2 linked regions of the Shinella zoogloeoides genome follow. The protein of the gene in region 2 interacts with the protein of the main gene of each other region in a pairwise test. Links are inferred from orthologs where the notes say so. Each region holds a gene or a part of one and is shown on either strand. Other genes may lie near its edges.

Region 1 (3,156 bases), 1.5 Mb from region 2 along the record:
AAGGTGGCGAGCGAGATCGTGCGCCAGCAGGACGCCTTCCTGATGCATGGGGTCGATCACCTGCGCCCGCTGAACCTCAAGACAGTCGCCGAGGCGATCAAGATGCACGAATCGACGGTAAGCCGCGTTACCTCAAACAAGTACATGCTGACGCCGCGCGGCCTCTTCGAACTCAAATATTTCTTCACCGTGTCGATCGGCTCGGCGGAGGGCGGCGATTCCCACTCAGCCGAGAGCGTGCGACACCGCATCCGTACCATGATCGCGCAGGAGGCGCCCGATGCGGTGCTCTCCGACGACGATATCGTCGACGTGCTGCGCAAGGGCGGCGTCGATCTTGCCCGCCGGACGGTGGCCAAGTATCGCGAGGCGATGAACATCCCCTCGTCCGTGCAGCGGCGGCGCGAAAAACGGGCGCTCGCCAAGGCTGCCCTCTCCTGAAACCAAGCCGTGGAAATCAGCGTTTCACCCCTCAAGAAGTTAACGATGGCTGAACCCACCGATTGACTTCACCATCGGGACGGGCTAATGCGCGCCCCAATTCTGAAGAGAAGGCAGACCGGCATCCCAGACATATCCCCGCTTTTTTTGCCGCATGCGACGCAAAATCCATCGCATGCTTGAAACGCTTGGAACGTGGATGAGGTTGGCATAGACTGTTGCACGCAAATCACGAACGAGAGGAAACCTCCATGAGTGTGCGTGTATCCGGTAAACATATGGAAATCGGCGAAACTTTCCGTCAGCGCATTGAAGAGCAGATGGGAGAAGCCGTAACCAAATATTTTGACGGAGGATATTCGAGCCAGGTCACCGTGGAAAAGGCGGGATCGCGGTACAGCGCAGACTGCAAGATCCACCTGGATACGGGCATGGCCTTGCAGGCAAATGGCGAAGCAAACGATCCGCTGGCGGCCTTCCAATCGGCCTCCGAACGGATCGAGAAGCGCCTGCGCCGCTACAAGCGCAAACTCAAGGCACACCACAACGGCAATGGTCACGACGCCTTTGCAGAAGTGGCCTACACGGTGATGGATTCGGTCCCCGACGAAGACGATGAGCTTCCCGAGGACTACGCACCGACCATCGTTGCGGAAAGCACGAAGAAACTGCGGACCATGTCCGTCGCAAGCGCCGTCATGGCGCTCGACATGACGGACGACCCGGTTCTTCTCTTCCGCAGCGCCGGATCGGAGCAGCTCAATATCGTCTACCGACGCAACGACGGCAATATTGGCTGGATCGACGCAGCCAATATCAAAGGCTGAGTGACGGGATCGTGGTGCCGGAAAGCGGCACCACGTTTCTTCAAACCCTTCACGCAGCGCACGAGGACAAGAGCATGGCATTGGCAGGTTTGCTGCAGCAAAGTGCGATTATTCCGGCGATGAGGGCCAATTCCAAGAAGCAACTGCTTCAGGAGCTGGCAACGAAAGCGGCAAAGATCACCGGAATTCCGGAACGTGAGATCTTCGACGTCATCCTTCAGCGTGAGCGGCTCGGTTCGACCGGCGTGGGCAATGGCATCGCCATCCCGCACGGCAAGCTGAAGGAACTCACGCAGATCACCGGCCTCTTCGCGAGGCTCGAGACTCCCGTTGACTTCGAGGCGCTGGACGACCAGCCGGTCGACCTCGTCTTCCTGCTTCTGGCGCCGGAAGGCGCCGGGGCGGACCATCTGAAGGCGCTCTCCCGCATCGCCCGCGTGCTGCGCGATCCTGCCATGGTCGCCAAGCTGCGCGCGTCCGACAGCGAGAGCGCGGTCTACGCCTGCCTCAGCGAGGAACAGGCGTCCAACGCGGCCTGAGGCCGCGTAGGCACCACTATCGATCGCCTACCGAAACCGCCGCGGACCAACGTCCTGCGGCGGTTTTCGTTCGGCTCATGCAGATGCGAAGAGAGGCGGCAGCGTGGCGGCGAGCATCGCCGCGCCCGAGGCCGTCAGAAGCCCGAGCACGATGCGGCGGAAGGTCGCTTCGCTGATGCCGATATAGAGCCGGCTGCCAAGCAGGGTCGGCAAAAGCATGGCCGGGGCGACGACGGCGAACATCGGCACCATCTCGACCTTGACCATGCCGGTGGCGAAATAGGTCGCCATGGTGACGGCGAGCGTCGCCAGATTGAAATTCTGGATGACCGTGCGCTGGGTGTCCTTGTCAATCTGCCGCAGCGTGCACCAGAGCGTCGGCACCGGGCCGGAAAAGCCGCCGAGGCCGGCCATGACGCCGCCGACCAGGCCGGCCGCGCCGTCCGCCAGCCGACCGCCGAAGCGGACCGGCGGCAGCGCACGCGAAAACAGCATGATCGGACACCAGACGACCAGCACGAGGCCAAGCACGGTCTTGAAAAGCCGCGCATCGAGCATCGGCAGGATCGCCGTCCCGATCGGGATGCCGGCAAGGCCGCCGACGAGAAAGGGCAGGAGAACCGGCAGGCTGAAGCCGCGCCGGACGGACAGTGCGCCGACCACCTGCCCCGTCAGCGCCCCGAATACGACGAGCACGGCTGCCAGTTGCGGCTCGATCGTCCAAGCCCAGAAAGACATGGCAACGAGGCCGAAGGCGAAGCCGGACAGGCCCTGCACGAAGCCCGCGACGATCGCGCCGAGCGCGATGATCCACACGGTTTCCGACACGGCCTTCCTTTCGGGATGGAGAATGCCTGCCGGTCGTCATCGCCCGGCCAAGAAAAACGCCCGCACCATTGCTGCTGCGGGCGTCCTGATCGTCGAAAGGGCCTATCAGGCCTGTGCGGCGCTCGCCTCGCCGGCGGGGGCCTTCGGGCCGCCCTTGGATACGCCCACCATGGCCGGGCGCAGCACACGCTCGCCGATGACGAAGCCGGCCTGCACGACCTGGACCACCGTGTTGTTGGCGACCTCCGGGTTCGGCACTTCGAACATGGCCTGATGGAAGTTCGGATCGAATTTCTCGCCCATCGGATCGAGCTTGCGCACGCCGTGACGCTCCAGCGCGGCGAGCATGGAGCGCTCGGTCATCTCGACGCCTTCGGCGAGCGCCTTGAGGCCGGCATCCCCGCTTTCGAGCGCGTCGGCCGGGATGGCATCGAGCGCGCGGCGCAGATTGTCGGACACGGCCAGCATGTCGCGCGCAAAGCCGGCGACGGAATAGGACTTGGCGTCCTTCACGTCGCGCT
Region 2 (3,194 bases):
GGCAAGAAATTCCGGGACCGTCGATTTTGGTATCAAATCGCGGTCTTCTCCGCAACGGCGAAAAAGGCCTCCCGGATTTTCTGCGCGGTCATGCCGGGATGGCCGTTTGCGATCGTGTGTCCGTCGATGGAAACCACCGGCAGGCAGATCGTCGTCGCCCCGGTGACGAAAACTTCCCGCGCTTCCAGCATCTCCGCCACGGAGAACCGCCGCTCCTCGACCGCGATACCCAGTTTTTCCGCCACATCCATCAGCGTGGTGCGGGTGATGCCCTTGAGGATGCCGTGGTCGGCGGGGCGCGTGACAAGCGTTCCCACTTTGTCGACGATCCACAGGTTCGTCGCGCCGCCCTCGGTCACGTTGCCGTCGGCGTCGACGAAGATCGCTTCCTGCGCGCCCGCCTCCTTCGCCTGCTGGCGGGCCAGCACGTTCGGCAGGAGGCCGACGGTCTTGATATCGACCCGGCCCCAGCGGTTCTCGGCGACCGTGATCGCCTTGATTCCCGCCGCATATTTCGCCGCGTTCACGGCAGGGTTCATCGATTTCGCCGTCACGACGAAGGATGCCCTTACCTCCGGCGACGGGAACACATGGTCGCGCTTCGCCCTGCCCCGCGTCACCTGGAGATAGACCATGCCATCGACGACGCGGTTGCGGCGCAGCACCTCGCGCATGATGCCCACAAGCGCCGCGCGCGGCATCGGCGGGCGGATGCGGATTTCGCCGAGCGAGCGGTCTAGGCGGTCGAGATGGCGTGTCAGATCGACGATCAGGCCCTGCTGGATCTGGCAGACCTCGTAGACCGCGTCCGCGAAGACGAAACCGCGGTCCTCGATGGAGACCGCAGCCTCGGCATGGCGGACATAGCGACCGTTGACATAGGCGAAGCGAGGCATGGAAGACCCTAGAAGTACTGGATGCTGACGCGGAAGAGCTGTTCGACATGGCGCACGGCGGCCGCGGCGGCAAAGAGCACGACCCGGTCCTTCGCCTTGATCTTCGTGTTGCCGTCCGGCCGGATCACCGCCTTGTCGCGATAGATCGCGCCGATGCGGATGCCGGGCGGCAGCTCGATCTCGCGCAGCGGCTTGCCGACGAGCGGAGAGGTTTCCAGCGCCTCGGCCTCGATCACTTCGGCCGAGCCCTTCTGCACCGCATAGACCGAGCGGATGCGCCCCTTGCGCACATGTTGCAGGATGCCGGAGATCGTGACGGCGCGCGGGTTGATATGCGCATCGATGCCGAGCGACTTGGTGAAATCCTCGTAGGCCGGATCGTTGATCAGGACGAGGTTCTGCTTGCAGCCGAGGCGCTTGGCCATCACGCTGCCGAGAATGTTGATCTGGTCGTTGTTGGTGAGCGCGACGATGAGGTCCGCGTCCTGGATATCGGCCTGCAAGAGCATCTTCTGGTCCAGCGCGGAGCCATGCAGGACGACGGCGTTGCGCAGCTTGTCGGCGACCGCCACGGCCCGTTCGCGGTCGCTCTCGATGATCTTCAGCCGGGTCTTGGGCTGGTAGTCCTCGATGGCCTTGGCGACGAAATACCCGATATTGCCGCCGCCGGCGATGACGATGCGCGCCGCCTCCTGCTCCTCGTGGCCGAACAATGCCAGCGTGCGTCGCACATGCCCCTTGTCGCAGACCACATAGGCGAGATCGCCGGAGTGAAGCTGGTCCGAGGAGTTCGGCACGAAGAGCTTGCCGTTGGAGAAGATGCCCGTGACGGTGGCGCTGAGATCGGGGAAAAGCTCGCTTAACTGCTTCAGCGGCGTCTCTACGACCGGGCAATCCTCCATGCATTCGATGGCGACCATGACGATGCGGTCGTCGGCAAAGCGCACGACGTCGGTCGCGCCGGGAAAGGAGATGCGCCTGAGCACCATCTTGCCCACCTCCACCTCAGGCGAAATGGTGACGTCGATCGGCAGGTTCTCGCGGGAGAACAGGTCGGAATATTCCGGCGCCAGATAGTTCTGCGAGCGGATGCGGGCGATCTTGGTCGGCACGTTGAACAGCGAATGGGCGACCTGGCAGGCGACCATGTTGATCTCGTCGAACAGCGTCACGGCGATGAGCATGTCCGCCTGGTCGGCGCCGGCCTTCGCCAGCACTTCGGGGTGCGCGCCATGGCCGACGACGCCGCTGACGTCGAGCGTCTCGGTGATGGCGGCAATCAGCGAAGGCTGGTTGTCGATGACCGAAACGTCGTTGCCCTCTTCCGAGAGCCGTTCTGCGATACCGTAACCGACGCGTCCGGCGCCGCAGATGATGACTTTCATGACGTCGAATCCCTCAAATCCCTGAGGGCCTTATACGCCAAGCGATTTCAGTTTGCGATGGAGCGCGGAGCGCTCCATGCCGACGAATTCGGCGGTGCGGGAAATGTTGCCGCCGAAACGGTTGATCTGCGCGATGAGATAGTCGCGCTCGAACATCTCGCGCGCCTCGCGAAGCGGCAGCGTCATGATGTGCTGGTCGCCCTGCGTGGAGATCTTCGGCAGCATGTCGCCCACTTCCGTCGGCAACATGTCGGCGGTGATCGGCGTATCCGGGCCGTCGCTGCGGGCGAGGATCATCAGGCGCTCGATATTGTTGCGCAGCTGACGGATGTTGCCCGGCCAGTCGTGCGCCTGGAGCACGGCGAGCGCGTCGTCGCCGATCTTGCGCGAGCGGATGCCCGCCTGCTCGCTGACCTGCCGCATGAACATGTCGACGAGGAACGGGATATCCTCGCGCCGCTCGGCAAGCGGCGGCACCCGCACCGGCACGACGGCGAGGCGGTGGTAGAGGTCCTCGCGAAAACCGCCCTCGGCAATCAGGCTTTCGAGGTTGTAGGCGGTGGACGAGATGATGCGCACGTCCACCTTCACGCGCTTGGAGCCGCCGACGCGTTCGAACTGCTGGTCGACGAGCACGCGCAGGATCTTGTTCTGCGTCTCGCGCGGCATCTCGCCGATCTCGTCGAGATAGAGGATGCCGCCATGCGCCTCCTCCAGCGCGCCGGTCCTGCGCGGCTGGCCGGGCGTGCCCTCCGTGCCGAAGAGCGCGATCTCCATACGCTCCGGCGTGATCGCCGCCGCGTTCAGCACGACGAACGGACCGCCGGCGCGGCTGGACTTGCGGTGGATCATGCGCGCCACCAGCTCCTTGCCGGAACCGGAAGGGCCGAGGATCATGATGCGGCTGTTGGTC

The links.
Region 1: the proteins of trkA (region 2) and ptsN interact in binary tests that used the Escherichia coli proteins (3 or more experiments, as listed by UniProt). The link is inferred for Shinella zoogloeoides from one-to-one orthologs.

The regions. Positions count from the first base shown.
Region 1 is NZ_CP132311.1:6,297-9,452, reverse strand. What follows is about bases 240-3,074. They hold ptsN (PTS IIA-like nitrogen regulatory protein PtsN), read left to right. Parts: upstream 240-1,342; coding sequence 1,343-1,807; downstream 1,808-3,074. Other genes in these bases: grpE (nucleotide exchange factor GrpE), read right to left, coding at 2,741-3,074; Q9316_RS00925 (sulfite exporter TauE/SafE family protein), read right to left, coding at 1,883-2,635; hpf (ribosome hibernation-promoting factor, HPF/YfiA family), read left to right, coding at 693-1,268; rpoN (RNA polymerase factor sigma-54), read left to right, coding at 240-441. Outside these bases: more of rpoN, read left to right, coding at 1-239; more of grpE, read right to left, coding at 3,075-3,156. UniProt on the Escherichia coli protein: Seems to have a role in regulating nitrogen assimilation.
Region 2 is NZ_CP132311.1:1,490,661-1,493,854, reverse strand. What follows is about bases 94-2,966. They hold trkA (Trk system potassium transporter TrkA), read right to left. Parts: upstream 2,282-2,966; coding sequence 905-2,281; downstream 94-904. Other genes in these bases: ntrX (nitrogen assimilation response regulator NtrX), read right to left, coding at 2,312-2,966; Q9316_RS08440 (D-amino-acid transaminase), read right to left, coding at 94-896. In the rest of the region: more of Q9316_RS08440, read right to left, coding at 33-93; more of ntrX, read right to left, coding at 2,967-3,194. UniProt on the Escherichia coli protein: Part of the constitutive potassium transport systems TrkG and TrkH. May regulate the transport activity of TrkG and TrkH systems. Binds to NAD(+) and NADH.